4 regions of the Enterobacter cloacae complex sp. HYC033_NIDB genome follow, and region 3 is predicted to be linked to each of the others. Evidence: predicted binding sites of a transcription regulator. Region 3 holds the regulator's gene; each other region holds the start of a gene.
The links. Region 3 encodes PhoB, which activates phosphate uptake and scavenging genes when phosphate is short. Its sites were predicted from a motif close to CTGTCATAAAACTGNCNNAT; they were not measured.
Positions count from the first base shown of each region.

Region 1: a site for PhoB is predicted at 2,416-2,435, ahead of kdgR (DNA-binding transcriptional regulator KdgR). Genes of this name have one in related genera too.
Region 2: a site for PhoB is predicted at 2,672-2,691, ahead of O1721_RS09680 (PhoX family protein). Genes of this name have one in related genera too.
Region 4: a site for PhoB is predicted at 2,233-2,252, ahead of phnC (phosphonate ABC transporter ATP-binding protein). Genes of this name have one in related genera too.

Region 1 covers NZ_CP115123.1:3,571,488-3,575,824, forward strand. Annotated here, with positions in the region: gene O1721_RS17095 (YebO family protein) at 564-851, opposite strand; gene mgrB (PhoP/PhoQ regulatory lipoprotein MgrB) at 926-1,069, opposite strand; gene O1721_RS17105 (YobH family protein) at 1,230-1,469, shown strand; gene kdgR (DNA-binding transcriptional regulator KdgR) at 1,533-2,324, opposite strand; gene O1721_RS17115 (MFS transporter) at 2,503-3,876, shown strand; gene htpX (protease HtpX) at 3,928-4,337, opposite strand, start outside.
Region 2 covers NZ_CP115123.1:2,019,288-2,023,624, reverse strand. Annotated here, with positions in the region: gene pheP (phenylalanine transporter) at 1-538, opposite strand, end outside; gene O1721_RS09680 (PhoX family protein) at 641-2,614, opposite strand; gene O1721_RS09675 (TonB-dependent receptor) at 2,742-4,337, opposite strand, start outside.
Region 3 covers NZ_CP115123.1:1,812,442-1,816,778, reverse strand. Annotated here, with positions in the region: gene phoR (phosphate regulon sensor histidine kinase PhoR) at 1-1,112, opposite strand, end outside; gene phoB (phosphate response regulator transcription factor PhoB) at 1,134-1,823, opposite strand; gene sbcD (exonuclease subunit SbcD) at 2,011-3,216, shown strand; gene sbcC (exonuclease subunit SbcC) at 3,213-4,337, shown strand, end outside.
Region 4 covers NZ_CP115123.1:1,178,912-1,183,248, forward strand. Annotated here, with positions in the region: gene phnE (phosphonate ABC transporter, permease protein PhnE) at 1-199, opposite strand, end outside; gene phnD (phosphonate ABC transporter substrate-binding protein) at 317-1,333, opposite strand; gene phnC (phosphonate ABC transporter ATP-binding protein) at 1,357-2,145, opposite strand; gene yjdN (VOC family metalloprotein YjdN) at 2,282-2,719, opposite strand; gene O1721_RS05605 (zinc ribbon domain-containing protein YjdM) at 2,800-3,135, opposite strand; gene crfC (clamp-binding protein CrfC) at 3,726-4,337, shown strand, end outside.

The DNA of each region.
Region 1 (4,337 bases), 1.8 Mb from region 3:
TACTCCATAACAATCTGCACAGTTATGCGAATTGTCAAATGAAGCGCCACCTGACCTCACTGCCCGCAGGGTGCGTTGACGCGCCCTGTAATCAAAGACTTTTTAAACATAGCTCAATCATTTCAAAGCGTCCATCCCAATCCCAGAATTTCTTTAAAGGAATGACTGAGTTAGAACATTTTGTGAAAAGTTATGCTGAAAACATTGCAACGCACCAACATGTGTCAGGGAATATACGATGTTAATTACATTTTGCTAACTGTATTAAAAACCACCATTTAATAAGTGTTATTCTGCACCAAAATAATGAAATTTTTATGACTCTGCCTCAAAACAAGGCAAGCAAAACGTTTCGATAAAAATAAAACACTTCAGGAAAGATAAAGCACACTATTTATTCAACGAAACTGAATTTGTTAAATAAGGATAAATATTCGCCAGTTTTCAGTGTGCTAAAACATGAGTTAACTGCTGCTTAATTAAATGCCGGGAAGTTGTGGGATGCATTTGATAAGGGAGGGGATTTACGCCGTACGTCAGGCCACCTCCCCGCTCCGGGCAGACTATCGTTCAGCTACCAGGCGAATGAAGTCTTCCTCGTCTTGTTGTTGAGCAACAGCGTCCTTCGGTACCGCTTTCTCCTCCGGCTCGTTGGCTTCGCACAAACGACGCAGCAGCGCAGTCTGCCGTTTCTGCTGATCGAGCAATGCTTCCAGCAGCTCAATCTGCTCGTTTGTGCGGGAGCTGGCGCGGTTAACGAAAAACCACAGCACCAGCCCAACGACCAGCACCAACAAAGACATTACCAGGGATGCAATGCTCAGCAGCCCCGAATTCAGTAACTCACCCATTTCACCACCTCAGTAAAAACCGCCATTTTACCACTGCCGCCGCGTAAGGACATCACTCAGCGTAAAAATGGTCTCTACCAGGGGATAAACTTATTGATTGAACAAATGCCGCTAAAGAACTGTACATCCTGATCGCACATCACATTGATAGTCTGCGTCCACAGCACCACGCATGCTATCAACACTATAATCAGAATTACCCAGCGTATTTTTTTCACTCCACACTCCGTCTTATGACCTGATACAGCCAGGTTATCACGGTTATCTTAAACAGGGGCTAACTGTACCTTCAACAGACGCTTTTCGGAATCGTGCACTTGTTTCACTGCGTAAAGCCGTTACGCTTACTCTATGACAACAAAGAAAAAAGAGGCAACGATGCGTTTACTTATTCGTACAGTAATTGTACTGGCCATTGTCTGGATCGGCCTGTTATTAAGTGGGTACGGCGTATTAATGGGGAGCAAAGAAAATGCCGCGGGTCTGGGTATCCAGTGTAAATATCTTACCGCCCAGGGGATAAGCACGGCTCAGTACATCCATTCCGACAGCGGGATCATCGGGTTAACCAACTGTCCTGTGCTGCGTAAATCATCTGTTGTGGTTGATAACGGTTAATCAGCGCTGAACTTCGCTTACAGAAACGCCGCAAAAGTGCGGCGTTTTTATTGGTGGCGTCGATCAGAACGGATAATCGTTATAGCCCATCTGCTCTGAAATTTTGCGCGCTGCGGTATGCAGAATCGCCACATATTCATGAAGACGCTCTTCAGAGAAACGCAGCGTTGGGAACGAAATGCTCAGGCCCGCAATGACAACGCCGAAGCGGTCAAACACCGGCACACCGATGCAACGCAGCCCCTCTTCCTGCTCTTCGTTATCTTCCCCGTAACCCTGCTCACGCACTTTATCCAGCACGCTCAGCAGTTCTTCCGTACTGGTAATCGTGCGGTCGGTGCTGCGTTTGTACTCCACCCCGTCAAGGATTTGCTTCACCTCTTCGCGATCGCGCCAGGCCAGCAGTACTTTACCAATTGCGGTGCTGTACAGCGGGTTACGACGACCAATGCGTGAATACATGCGCAGGTTGTACATGGAGTCAATTTTGTGGATGTAAACAATGCTGTCTTCATCCAGCGCACCGAGGTGAATTGTCTCTTTCGTCAGTCGTGAAAGTTCACGCATCTGAATGTCAGCGCTGCGGATCAGATCCACGTTCTGCAAGGCACGGGCGCCCAGTTCAAACAGTTTCAGGGTCAGAGAATATTTTTCTGATTCTCCTTCCTGCGCGACATAACCCAATGATTTCATCGTCTGCAAAAAGCGATAAACGGTGCTTTTCGACATCATCACACGCTGCGACAACTCTGTAATACCAATTTCACGCTCTTCTCCGAGCGCCTGCAAGATGCCAAACACCTTCAGCACGGAAGAAACAGAATCTGGCTGCTTATCCAAATCTGCGATTGCCATTTATCACCTCATGGAGAGTGTTTTATAAAAATCAGAACCGGTTTTTATTATAAATTCGTGTGATGCGTGCTGCAATCTATCTGGGTTTACTTCGTTACAAATCTGCGACATAAAACCGAAATAACGATGCTAAAATAGTTACTCTGAAAATAATTTCACGTTGAGCCATTCTTTTCCCATGCAAAAAAACGTTTCTGATGGCCTGCCCTTACCGCAGCGGTACGGGGCAATTGCCACTATTGTCATCGGTATTTCGATGGCTGTCCTTGACGGTGCGATTGCCAACGTGGCTCTTCCTACGATTGCCAAAGACCTTAATGCTTCGCCGGCAAGCTCCATCTGGATTGTGAACGCGTACCAGATAGCGATTGTGATTTCCCTTCTGTCACTCTCTTTCCTGGGCGATATGTTTGGTTATCGCCGGGTTTACCAGTGCGGGCTGGTGGTGTTTACCCTCACCTCGCTCTTCTGTGCCCTTTCAGATTCACTGCACACCCTTACGCTGGCGCGTATCGCGCAGGGCTTTGGCGGCGCGGCGCTAATGAGCGTGAACACGGCCCTGATACGGCTTATTTATCCTCAACGCCACCTGGGGCGCGGCATGGGCATTAACTCCTTTATTGTGGCCGTGTCGTCCGCCGCCGGCCCAACGATTGCCGCCGCCATCCTGTCCGTTGCCTCGTGGCAGTGGCTGTTTGCCATTAACGTGCCGCTGGGCATTGTGGCGATCTTCTTCGCCCTGCGCTATCTTCCGGAAAATGGTCCGAAAAGTACCATGCCACGTTTCGATCTGCCCAGCGCCGTGATGAACGCGCTGACTTTTGGCCTGCTGATTACCGCGCTGAGCGGATTTGCGCAGGGACAGTCTCTGTCGCTCATTGCCGCAGAAATCGTTGCCATGCTTATCATCGGCTTTTTCTTTGTACGACGTCAGCTGGCGCTGCCCGTGCCGCTACTTCCGGTGGATTTGCTACGTATTCCGCTGTTTTCGCTATCCATTTGTACCTCCATTTGCTCGTTCTGCGCCCAGATGCTGGCGCTGGTTGCGCTGCCGTTCTTTTTGCAGAGCGTGATTGGCCGTTCAGAAGTGGAGACAGGCTTGCTGCTCACGCCCTGGCCGCTGGCAACCATGGTGATGGCCCCGCTGGCCGGTTACCTTATTGAGCGCGTCCATGCCGGGCTTCTGGGGGCGATTGGGCTGGTTGTCATGGCGGTGGGACTGTTTTCGCTGGCGCTCCTGCCCGCCTCGCCGGGGGATCTGGATATTATCTGGCGCATGATCCTGTGCGGGGCCGGTTTTGGTCTGTTCCAGTCCCCTAATAACCACACGATTATCACCTCTGCCCCACGTCATCGCAGCGGTGGCGCCAGCGGGATGCTGGGCACGGCAAGACTGTTAGGGCAAAGCACCGGGGCCGCACTGGTGGCGTTGATGTTTAACCTTGCCGGGCAGAATGCGACACAGGTTGCGCTGATTACCGCAGGGACCCTGGCGACCCTCGCGGCTGTCATTAGCGGCCTTCGCGTCACCCAGCCAAAGGCGCAGGCATAAAAAAACCGGGCGGAGAATGGCTCCAGCCCGGTTCTTTTCAACCCGATTACGTTACTTCAGGTATTCGCCGCTACGCAGCGCTTCAATACGTTTATCCAGCGGCGGGTGAGACATAAACAGCTCGCTCAGCGACTTTGATTTGCCGTTGATGCAGAAGGCCATCATGCTGTTTGCTTCCTGCGGCTCGTAGCTGGTTTTCAGTCGTTGCAGCGCAGCAATCATCTTTTCACGACCCACCAGTTTCGCGGAACCGGCATCCGCGTGGAACTCACGATGACGGGAGAACCACATGGTAATGATGCTTGCCAGGATACCGAACACCAGCTCCAGCACCATTGAAACAGCAAAATAGATCAGCGGGTTGCCGTTGCTCTCTTCACCCTCATCACGGTTGCCACCCATAAACCCGGCAGCAATCTGTGCCAGAATACGAGAAATAAAGATAACGAAGGTGTTCACCA
Region 2 (4,337 bases), 210 kb from region 3:
TCATGCCAATAATCGCCAGCACCTTGATCAGCGCAAACCAGAACTCGGTCTCGCCATACAGGCGCACGTTCACAAGGTTAACGGCGTTAATGATGATGAAGAAGGCCGCGGCCCAAATCCACGTCGGCACGTCCGGGAGCCAGTACTGCATATAGATGCCGGCGGCGGTCAGCTCTGCCATGCCCACCAGCACGAACATCACCCAGTAGTTCCAGCCGGAGAGGAAGCCTGCGAACGGCCCCCAGTATTTATAGGCAAAGTGTGCGAAGGAGCCGGACACCGGCTCTTCAACGACCATCTCGCCGAGCTGGCGCATGATCAGGAAGGCGATAATCCCGGCGAGAGCGTAACCCAGCAGAACCGCCGGGCCAGCCATTTGAATGGCGGGGCCGATGCCGAGAAACAGCCCGGTACCGATCGCGCCGCCAAGGGCAATTAACTGAATATGTCGATTTTGCAAACCACGTTGCAGCGTCGGACTCTGATCCGACGAAGCTTCAGCGCTACCATGGCCTGAAGCGGATGACGCGTCTTTCACGCCCTACCCCTGTCTCTTTTTTAGAAGGGGCACGTTTTAACACTTCATGCTGGTGGTAGCAAGCTTAACGCCGGGCCAGCGCATGCGCCCGGCGGATAAACGTCACGACCCGATGATCCCGCCGTCCGCTTTGGTAATCACCACCGTTGACGATCGCGGACGCCCGTTCGGGCTGGCGTCTGGCCAGTTGGAAACAGCGCGCGGATTGGCCGGGTCGGTAATATCATCCCCGCCCTCCCCCGGATGCTGAATGTTGATAAACAGCGTGCGGTTGTCCGGCGTAAACGCAATGCCGGTGATTTCACATCCGCGCGGCCCGGTCAGAAAACGGCGATACTCGTTGGTGCCCGGAATGGTGGCGACCATCTGGTTATTGCCCATCCCCTCGTACGCTTTCTTATTGATGGTGCTGGAGGAGACGTCGGTCTGGATCCACAGGACGCCCCGGTGATCGAACGACAACCCATCCGGGCTGCCGAATGCCGCGCCCTGCATGGAGCCTTTGGCCTTCGGATCGTCGCCGTCGGTACGCCCGGCCATAACCAGAATATCCCACTTAAAGCGTGCGGCGGCAGGATCGGCACCCTCTTCGTGCCAGTGCATGATGTGACCAAACACGTTGTTGGCGCGCGGGTTAGCGGCATCGACCGGCGCCTTGCCCTCCTTCCCGCGATCGCTGTTGTTGGTGAGCGTACAGTAGACGCTGCCGCTGGCGTGCGGATCGACGGCAATCCACTCGGGACGATCCATTTTCGTTGCCCCCACCGCGTCGGCCGCCAGGCGGGTTTTGATCAGCAGATCGCCCTGGCTTTCAAACCCGTTGCTTTTATCCAGGCCATTTTGCCCGAAGATCAGCGGCAGCCAGTCGCCGCTTCCGTCCTGGTTGAACCTGGCGACGTACAGCGTGCCGGACGTCAGCAGCTGCATATTGGCTTCCCGGTTCGCGGGATCGTATTTTTTGTCGGAGACAAACTTATAGATGTACTCAAACTTCTGGTCGTCGCCCATGTAGACCACCACGCGATTATCGGCGGCGAGCGTGACGGCGGCCCCCTCATGCTTGAAGCGGCCCAGCGCGGTGTGCTTGCGCGGCGTGGAGGTCGGGTTGTAGGGATCGATCTCCACCACCCAGCCGAAACGGTTGGGTTCGTTAGGGGTTTTATCGACGCTGAACCGCTCATCCACCTCGTTCCAGCGGTAGGACTCATCGCTGTCGCTGATGCCGTAGCGTTTTTCCAGCGGATTGAGATCGGCTTTTTTCACAAAAATGTCCGACCAGTTCTCCTCGCAGGTGAGATAGGTGCCCCACGGCGTGTGACCGTTGGCGCAGTTCTGCATGGTGCCCAGCACGCGTTCCCCCTGCGGGTCGGCGGCGGTTTTCATTAAGTCCTGATGCCGCGCCGGGCCGGTAAGCTGCATCGGCGTATTGACGGTAATACGCCGGGCGAAGGAAGACGGACGCACCACCTCCCAGCCGCTGCCCGTTTTTTTCACTTCCACCACCGACACGCCCATCGCATTCTGCCCCTTGCGGGCTTTGTCGAGGCTCCAGTTCGCCGTGCCGTCGGTAAACAGCATCCCGTTATCGATGTATTCATGGTTCAGCGCCAGCAGGCCATGCTCCGGGTTTTGCGCCCCCTGCGGCAGGCTAAACCACGCCATGCCGTCGTGGTGCATGCCCGCCTGCACAGCCTGTTCGTCTGTGGTATTACTGGCGTCCGGCTTAAATGCCGGCATGTTGTCTTTGATTCCCGTCGGATCACCCCAGCGATAGAACGGGCGGGCAATATAGCCTTCTGGCACCCTGACCGTGTCTTCCGTGGAGACGTCGATGCTGGTAAAGCCCAGGGAAACCGCTTTTGCCAGCGCGGAAGGCTTCGATACCGCGGCAATGGCATTTTCGGGTGTGATCAGATACGGGAATGATACGGCGGCCCCCGCTACGGCCCCCATCTGGAGAAAACGGCGGCGGGAGAGGAACACCTCTGCAACCTCGGAGAATACCGGGTTAGCGCTGCGGTTACTGATATCGTCGCGATGTTCTTTTTTAAATACGGATTTGAGGGGTCTGCCCATAGCGGCTTCCTGTCATTGGCCAAGAGGTAAGGATGTGGCGACCAGTGTAAGAAGCTTTTATTACAATTTTATAACACGACAACGAAGGGATTGGGGCGTCCCTGCCCCGGATAACGAGGTGGAACGCTTAGAACTCGTAGCCAACCGAGACCTTAAAGGTACGCGGCTCGCCCTGAGTGATGTAAGTACCGGAATCGTCCACGCTTGACCAGTAGTTCTCGTTGGTCACGTTGTCGATGCCTGCCCGCACGGTCATCTGGTTTTCATTGTGGTTCACCGCGAAGCGATAGCGCATGCCCAGATCCAGCGTGGTGTAGCTGTCCAGCTTTTTGGTGTTCGCAAGATCGGCATACTGCGTGCCGGAGTGGTTAACGCGTGCGGTCGCCGTCAGGCCTTCAATCGGCTTGATATCGTACTCTGCGCCCAGCACGGCGTAGAAGCTCGGAATACCGATCGCATCGTTGCCCTGATTGACGCCGTTTTTGGTTTTGGTCAGCTCGGCCTGCAACCAGGCGGCGCTGGCATTCAGACGCATCCCAAGCATTGGCTCGCCGAAGACGTTCAGCTCCACGCCGCGGTTACGCTGTTCTGCATCCAGGCCGTAGTGACCGCTGTCGTCAAGGATCGCCGACGGCATTTTGATCTCAAACAGCGCCAGGGAGCCGCCCACGCGGCCAAAGTCCGCCTTTACGCCCACTTCGTTCTGCTTAGAGTGCACGATACCGGTGCTCTGGCCGTAGTTAGTAGCAGTGTTCGGCGCAGTTTCACCGGGCTGTAACGCCTCGGTGTGGTTGGCGTAGAGGGAAATTTCCTCCCACGGTTTATAGACTACGCCGTAGGTTGGCATCCAGCGGCTGCCGTCGAAACCGTCCGCGTCGTTTTCCGCGCCGGTGATTTTGTTGTACCCGCGGATGACAACTTTCTGATGACGTGCGCCTGCGGTGAACAGCAGCTTGTCGTCCAGTACGCCCAGCGTATCGCTCAGCAGCCAGCCCTGGGTACGGGTGCGCCCGCTGGTCAGCGGATCGCTGTATTTCCCGCCTAAGCCGTTGAAGTTAGTGCTGTCCGGCATATCAACGCCGGTGTTGTGATAGATGTTGGTGGTCGGGTTATCTGCCGCCGCCGACATTTTCCACGCGATTTTTTCGTTTTTGGTCATCGCTGAATACCCGACGTTGACCTTGTGCGAGACAAAACCGGTGTCAAAGTTACCGCGAATGCCCGCCATGCCGCTGACGGAATCGCTGATGCGGTTGGTATCAAGGCGGCTGACCGTCGCATTACCGCTCTTATCGAGGAGCTTCGGCGCGCTGTAGATCCCTTCTTCGTGCGCGTGCTGCGCGCCGAGACCGGTATATGCCGTCCAGCTATCGGTGATGTCATACTCGCTGCGCCACATCCCGAACTCGTTTTCGATATCGCTGTAGGCCCACTTCTGCGAGAAGTTGCGATCGTTCTTCGGCGGCTCAGGCACAAAGTCCACCGCCGAGATGTTGACGCTGGTTGGGCTGCCGTGGAAGGTTTTTTTCTGGTAGCCCAGGTCCAGCGAGGTGCGGAAGCGGTCGCCTTTGTAATCCAGGCCGGTGGAGAGCAGCGTGGTGCGGCGGCGGTCGTTCGGCACGCCGGTTTCCCCTTCGCGATGCACGAGGTTCACGCGCGCGCCAAACTGGTCGTTATCACCAAAGCGACGACCCGCATCCAGCGTGGTGCCAATCTGGGAATC
Region 3 (4,337 bases):
TCGGTGAGACGCGGGAGGTGCTCGGGCCCGATCCCCGGCCCGTTGTCCTCGACGCTAAACTCAGCGCCCGCCGGGGTATGCTGCCAGCTCACCGCGATATGCGTCCCTTTCGGGGTATGATTCACGGCGTTATAGACCAGGTTTGAGATAGCGCTTCGCAGCTCATCTTCACTGCCGAGCACTTTCAGCGTGTTATCAACGTCAAAACTCAGGGTGTGCTGATTATGACTCAGCGTTTGGGCTTCGCGCTCCACCACCCGCAACATCATCGGCACATCAATGATGTCGTTTAGCGCCAGCGACGGGGCAGCCTCAATCTTTGAAAGCGTCAGCAGCTGTTTGACCAGCCCTTCCATGCGGAACGTCTGCTCCCGCATGGTATGCAGTGCTTTCTCACGCGGCGCCCCCTCAAGCGTTTGCTCCTGCATCATCTCCAGGTAGCCCTGAAGCACCGTCAACGGCGTACGCAGCTCGTGGCTAACGTTGGCAAAGAAGTTACGTCTCGCGCCCTCAAGCTGGTGCATCTGGGTAACGTCCCGCGCTACCATCAGCCACTGCCGATCGCTGTAGGGCATCACGCGGATTTCCAGATGGCGACCGTTATTGAGCTTCAGATTGTGCGGGCGCGAAAAATCCCGCTTTTTCAGATACAGCGTGAACTCGGGATAACGCAGAAGGTTCAGGATGTTCTGACCATTATCATCCGGCCAGCGCAGGCCCAGCAGCTGTTGCGCGAGGCCATTACACCAGAAGATTGTCCCTTCTTCTGTCGTCAGGATCACCGCGTCCGGCAGCGACTCCGCACCGCTACGAAAGCGTTTGATCAGGCTTCCCAGCTCACGACGGCGCTTTTTGTTACGCATCTGCATCTGGTGCAGGCCGTAGAGTAGCGGTTCCCAGCTCCCGCTTCCCGGCGGGGGTGTCATACTTCTGTCGACCCACAGCCACCAGGAGAGACGCAGTAAATTCCAGAAATGCCAGACGAGCAATCCCGTCACGGCCACCAGTAAAAACCACGGCAGATAGCCAAAGATAGCCCCCAGAATGAGGGCCGGAATACAACATAAGATCAGTTCAAAGACGAGCCTTTTCCATGACAGACGTTCCAGCACGCGTCACACTCCTGTCATTGTTCAGAAACGGGTCGAGAAACGATAACCCGTGCCGCGGACCGTCTGTACCATGCGATCGTGGCCGCTCAGTTCCAGTGCTTTACGCAGGCGGCGAATATGGACGTCAACCGTTCGGTCTTCGACATAGACGTTAGTTCCCCAGACGTTATTCAGCAACTGTTCGCGGCTGTAAACGCGCTCCGGGTGGGTCATAAAGAAGTGCAGGAGTTTAAATTCGGTCGGTCCCATATCGAGGGGATTTTCACCGGTCATGACCCGGTGTGAGGTAGGATCCAGGCTCAGCCCCTGCATCTCAATCACCTCTTCCACCGCCATCGGTGAAATACGGCGCATCACGGCTTTGATACGCGCCACCAGCTCTTTCGGGGAGAACGGTTTAGTGATGTAATCGTCCGCGCCGGTTTCCAGACCGCGCACGCGATCCTCTTCCTCGCCGCGCGCCGTCAGCATTACCACCGGGATATCGCGGGTCATCGCCTCGCGTTTGATATGCTTGATAAACTGCAATCCGGAACCGCCAGGCAGCATCCAGTCCAGCAGGATCAGATCGGGCCAGGGTTCATTCAGCTGGTTCACCGCGCTGTCATAATCTTCCGCTTCAACCGGCTGGAAGCCATTTTGTTCAAGCACGAAGCACACCATTTCACGGATCGGAGCTTCATCTTCTACGACCAGAATACGTCTCGCCATACTTTGCCCTGTCTTATCGTATTTAAGTTACAAGTCTGTAATGCGGCGTCATTATGCGTCAGATTTATGACAGATTTATGAAAAACATTACCACTATAAATAGCAAACTGTTGTTTTATTACAGCGGTTATTTTCCGTTCCCCGAACGTTTATAATCCTGCTTTCTTATTATTGCCACGGATCTTTTATGCGCATACTTCACACCTCAGACTGGCACCTGGGTCAAAATTTTTACAGCAAAAGCCGCGCCGCGGAACATGAAGCGTTCCTGAACTGGCTGCTGGAGACGGCTCAGGCTCACGAGGTGGACGCGATTATTGTGGCGGGCGACATTTTTGATACCGGATCGCCGCCGAGCTATGCGCGTGAGCTGCACAACCGTTTTGTGGTCAACCTCCAGCAAACCGGTTGTCACCTTGTGATTGTCGCCGGAAACCATGACTCGGTGGCGACGCTGAATGAATCCCGCGATATTCTGGCGTTCCTCAATACCACCGTGGTGGCCAGCGCCGGACACGCGCCGCAGATCCTGAAAAAACGCGACGGCACGCCGGGCGCAGTGCTGTGCCCAATTCCGTTTTTACGCCCGCGCGATATCGTGCAAAGCCAGGCAGGTCTGTCCGGCAGCGAAAAACAGCAGCATCTGTTGCAGGCCATCACCCGCTATTATCACCAGCAACATACGGAAGCCTGCGCCCTGCGCGGCGATCAGGCCATTCCGATCATTGCCACCGGGCACCTCACCACCGTCGGAGCCAGTAAGAGTGATGCGGTGCGCGAGATCTATATCGGTACGCTGGACGCGTTTCCGGCGCAAAACTTCCCCCCCGCCGACTACATTGCCCTCGGGCATATTCACCGGGCGCAGATCATCGGCGGCTGCGAGCATATCCGCTACTGCGGCTCGCCCATTTCGCTCAGTTTTGACGAAACGGGCAAAGCCAAATCCGTGCATCTGGTGAGCTTCACCGGAGGCAAACTCAGCGCCGTTGAGACGCTTGAGGTGCCGGTCACCCAGCCGCTGGCGGTGCTGAAAGGCGATCTGGCCGCCATTACCGCTCAGCTTGAGCAGTGGCGCGGCGCAGCGCTTAATCCCCCCGTCTGGCTCGATATCGAAATCACCACCGACGACTACCTGTACGATATGCAGCGTAAAATACAGACGCTGACGGAAGACCTTCCCGTGGAGGTGCTGCTGGTACGCCGCAGCCGCGAGCAGCGCGAGAAAATACTGCTCAACGCCCAGCGTGAAACGCTTAGCGAACTTCGGGTTGAAGAGGTGTTCGCGCGGCGGCTTGCGCATGAAGAGGTGGACGAGGCCAGACGCACCAGGCTTAACGAGCTGTTTGCCCAGACCCTGCATTCCCTCCATGACGAGGACGAAAACGCATGAAAATTCTGAGCCTGCGCCTGAAAAATCTGAATTCGCTAAAGGGTGAGTGGAAAATTGATTTCACCGCGGAGCCGTTCGCCAGCAACGGACTGTTTGCCATCACCGGCGCAACCGGCGCGGGTAAAACCACGCTGCTGGATGCCATCTGCCTGGCGCTTTACCACGAAACGCCGCGTCTTAATAAGGTCTCTCAGGCGCAAAACGACCTGATGACGCGCGATACCGCCGAATGCCTGGCAGAAGTGGAATTTGAGGTCAAAGGCGTTGCTTATCGCGCTTTCTGGAGCCAGAACCGCGCCCGCAACCAGCCGGACGGGAACTTACAGGCACCGCGCGTTGAGCTGGCCCGCTGCGAAGACGGCAAAATTCTGGCCGACAAAGTCACGGATAAGCTGGAACAAACCGCCACGCTTACCGGGCTGGACTATGGTCGCTTTACCCGTTCGATGTTGCTCTCTCAGGGGCAGTTTGCCGCCTTCCTGAATGCTAAACCGAGCGATCGCGCAGAGCTGCTGGAGGAACTGACCGGCACGGAAATTTACGGCCAGATTTCCGCCATGGTTTTTGAAAAACACAAAGCGGCACGTAACGCGCTGGAGATGTGCGAAGCGCAGGCCGCAGGGGTTGTGCTGCTGAGCGAGGAACAGCAGCAGCACTTGCAGCAAAGTTTGCAGGCACTTACTGACGAAGAAAAAGTCCTGCTGGCACAGCAGCAAAGCCAACAGAAAGATTTTCAGTGGCTTACGCGTAACGACGAACTGATACGTGAGCAGCAGCGTGCAGCCGCTTCGCAGCAGCAGGCGCAACAGGCTCTGACGGACGCCGCGCCCCAACTGGCGAAGCTCAAGCTGGCGCAGCCCGCCGCCCAGCTACGTCCGCTATGGGAGTATCAGCAGGAGCAGACCACCCGCCTGGCGCAGACAACAGAGCGAATTGTTGAAGTAAATACTCGCTTACTCGACAGAGCGGTGCAGCGCTCGCGTATTCGCAACGGTGCGCTGCGCAACCGTGAACAGTTGCAGACAGAGCACAAGGTACTGACGCAGTGGCTGACCGAACACGATCGTTTCCGTCAGTGGGGGCAGGAAATTGCCGGCTGGCGGGCGCATTTTACGCAACTG
Region 4 (4,337 bases), 630 kb from region 3:
CGAGGTAGTCCTGCCACTGGCTGAAGTCCGGCGGGAAGAAGTCGGCGGCGAAGGTCGCCATGTTGCCGGAATCTTTGAAGAGCAGCAGCGGATCCATCTCCGCGCCCTTCCAGGAGATAACGAGCACCGCCAGCAGAATGGCCCAGCTTATGAGCGAGAACCAGCTGCGCTTTGGCGGCGGGAGGGTGATGGTTTGCATGTTGGCTCCTTTGGGTTTAGTCCCCTCTCCCTTGAGGGAGAGGGTTAGGGTGAGGGGGAAATGTGCGTGCTGATGCCCTCACCCCGGCCCTCTCCCACAGGGAGAGGGAGAAAAGCGTTACTGCACCGCTTTATTCACGCTGGTCATGGCGCCGAGCGCGGCGGTCAGGCGGTCGAGATCGTCCAGTTGCGCCTGAATTTCCGACACTTTGCTGGTCTTCTCTTCTTCCTTCAGACCTTTGTTGTCCTTCACGCCCTGCATCTGCTTGAACAGCGCCAGCTGGCGAATCGGCACCAGCTGCAAATCGCTGGACGCGCGGAACGGCGCCCAGCCCAGACGTGCCAGAACCGCTTTCTCTTCCGGCGTTTTGCCGTAGTTCATAAAGAAGTCGTAGACCTTGTCCTTGGTGTTCTCAGAGAGGTTTTTGCGCCACACGATCGGGTCGCCCGGGATCAGCGGTGATTTCCAGATGACCTTGATTTCCTTCAGCTTGTCCGGCGCGGAGGTCTTCAGCTTGTCGAGGTTTTCAGTGTTGTTGGTGGCGACGTCAACCTGCTTATTCGCCACGGCCAGGGCGTTGGTTTCGTGGCTGGCGTTGACCGTGCGCTTAAAGTCGCTGGCGGAGACGTTGTTTTTCGCGAAGACGTAGTAGCCAGGGACGAGGAAGCCGGAGGTGGAGTTCGGGTCGCCGTTACCAAAGGTCAGCTCTTTGCGTTTGGCGAGCATGTCGTTGAGGTTGTTGATCGGGCTGTCTTTGTTCACGATCAGCACGCTCCAGTAGCCCGGGGAGCCGTCTGCCGCAACGGTCTGGGCGAAGACCTGGCCGTTCGCGCGATCTACCGCTTCCATAGCAGAGAGGTTGCCATACCAGGCGATGTCGACTTTGTTGAAGCGCATTCCCTGAATGATGCCCGCGTAGTCCGGGGCGAAGAAGGCGTTCACTTTGATCCCCAGTTTGGTTTCCATATCTTTCAGGAACGGTTCCCACTGCGGCTTCAGGTTTTGCTGTGATTCCGTTGAAATGATGCCAAAGTTCAGCGCTTTTTCCTGTTCCTCTGCGTAAGCAGGGCTTAGCAGGGTGCTGATGCTGAACATGCTGGTGAAGGCCAGCGCGGCAACGGCTTTGTAGTTCATGTCCATTCCTCGTTATGGGGACGTTAAGCAGCCTGCGCGCGCTCTTCGACGCGGTTTACGCTGCGGTAGAGATGATCGAAACGTTCGTTATCAAACTGGTGGCTTGCGCCATCGAAGAACACATGGCCCTGACGCAGGGCGACGATGCGCTCGCAGTAGCGCAGGGCGTAATCCACCTGATGCAGCGTCACCACCACGGTGATGCCGTCGTTCTGATTGATGTCGCGCAGGGTTTCCATCACGATGCGGGCCGATTCCGGGTCCAGCGAGGCGATAGGTTCATCGGCCAGAATGATTTTGGCTTTCTGCATCAGGGCGCGGGCAATGGCGACGCGCTGCTGCTGTCCGCCGGAGAGCGTGGAGACGCGCTGGTGGGCGAAATGCGCCATGCCGACGCGGGTCAGCGCCTGTAGGGCTTCTTGCTTCTGGGATGGGGAGAACCAGCGCAGGCAGGTGCGCCAGAACGGGGTGCTGCCGAGCGCGCCTATCAGCACGTTCTCGAGCACGGTCAGGCGGTTCACCAGGTTGAACTGCTGAAAGATATAGCCCGTCTGAGCGCGGCTTTTGCGAATATCGCTCGCCAGACGCCCCGCATGTTGCACGGTGTTACCCAGCAGTTCGACGCGGCTTTCCGGCGTTTTGTCACAGGTAATCAGGCCGCTCAAGTGACGAAGAAGGGTGGATTTACCTGAACCAGACGGCCCCAACAGCGCCACCATTTCGCCCTGCTGGACGGTCAGATCAACGGCATGCAGCGCCTTGTTGTGATGGAAGGTTTTGCTCAGTTTCTCGACGCGAATGACAGTTTGCATGTGCCGGGCCTCACGATAAATGTGGCCTCATGCTGGCGCATCAATATGACATTTGGGTTAAGTCTCGGTTGCGGGAATTTGAAGAGTTGAGGGGAGTTTGATGACAGGCGGAGGCAGACTGCCCACCGCCCGAAAATTAGTGCTGCTGCTTAACGACGTTAATCATCCACGGCACGCCGTATTTGTCGGTGACTTTCCCGAATCCGTGCGCCCAGAAAGTCTCCTGCCAGGCCATTTCCACATTGCCGCCATCAGAGAGGTTGTCGAACCAGCGTTTGCCTTCATCCACGTCCTGCGTGTCGAGCACCAGCGTAAATCCGGCGTACTGCGCGCTGCTGCCGGGTGGCAGACCATCGCTCATCATGATATCGCTGCCGGCAATGCGGACGTTAGAGTGGGCGATGGCGGTATCCGGGAAGTTCATGCCTGACGGACAGCCTTCTTCACTGTTTTCGTCTTTGGGCATTTCGCCGAAGGTGATTTTGTAGAGGAGCTCTGCGCCGACGGCCTGCTGATAGAAGGCGGTCGCCTCCGCACAGTTGCCGGCGAAAGAGATGTAGGGACTTAACGGCATAATCTTTACCTCACGTAAGAAAAGCCCGTTAAGTGTAGTTCCCGAACGCCCGGTAAGCGAAGCGTCACCGGGCGGGACAATCAGTTCTTTTTCACGAACTCAGATTTCAGTTTCATCGGACCGAAGCCGTCAATTTTGCAGTCGATATTATGATCGCCTTCAACCAGACGGATATTTTTGACTTTAGTGCCGATCTTCAGCATAGAGGAGCTGCCTTTTACCTTCAGATCTTTCACAACGGTAACGCTGTCGCCGTCTGCCAGCAGGTTGCCGTTTGCGTCTTTCACGATCAGCGCATCGCTGTCCTGTGCAGGCTCCGCATCGTTCCATTCATGGGCGCATTCCGGGCAAACGAACATGCCATTGTCTTCATAGGTGTATTCAGAATTGCATTTCGGGCAGTGTGGAAGTTGCATGTTGGTATCCTCAAAAGTGTTAACACGCTGGAAAACGCCAGCTAAATGACGGCAGTGTGCCGAAAAAGGCAGCGAGTATAACGCAAATCCCCACTTTTGTCGGTGATATTGTTTTATAAAAATAGCGCATAAATGCGCAAGCGATGACACGAACTGTCAGTGAATTAAGGGAATCTTAAGCCCTGAACGGCAGAGATCGTAATCATGCTAAATGTATCGAATATTTTATTACAGCAAATTGCTACGCTGTGCCATTTCGGATAAGGTGAAGGAACAAGCCGTTATTTATCTATCCTCTTCTGACGCCATACATCTTTTGGCGCCAGGGAATACCTCTCTTTTTTGGTGGGTAAATAACGATGATATATCCTGATGTTTCCTGAAAATGCGTTTTGTCTATTCACTTTTGGCTTTCTGGCCAGGGGATGTTTTACACGTATTACGAGGGTGGTTTTTAAATTCTCATTATCTTCAGTTAGTTGTATTAAATGAACATGTTTTCCATACGTGATCATATAAGCCTGAAAAGTATAATTAAAACATGTGGCTTAATAAAAGTAATAAATTTGCGTTAAGGGAAGGCTTTTATCATGCACACACAGACCATATTTGAATTAAGCCAGGAAGCTGAACGTTTGTTACAGCTCGCGCTGAACAATCTTGATTCATTAAAATCTATGCCGATTGCAAAGCTGGATAGCACAACCGCTGCCATGAGCGGCGTTAATAACAACGTTTTGCCATTACATTTTAGCGCACGGGGTGTCGACGCTCAGCAGGCGATGCTGAATAACGAATTACGCAAAATAACCCGCCTCGAAATGGTGCTGGCGATTGTGGGTACCATGAAAGCGGGAAAATCGACCACCATTAATGCGATTGTGGGCACGGAGGTGCTGCCGAACCGCAATCGTCCGATGACGGCGCTTCCCACGCTGATCCGCCATACGCCGGGCCAGAAGGAGCCGGTGCTGCATTTTTTGCACGTATCGCCCATCGATACCCTGATTACCCAGTTGCAGAAAAAACTGTGCGATAAAGATCGCGGCAAGCTGGCGCGGCGTCTGGAAATCGACAAGGACATGAATACGCTGCTGGAGCGCATAGAAAGAGGTGAGGCGTTTGAAAAACATCACCTGGGCGCGGAGCCCATCTTTCATTGTCTGAAAAGCCTGAACGATCTGGTGCGGCTGTCTCAGGCG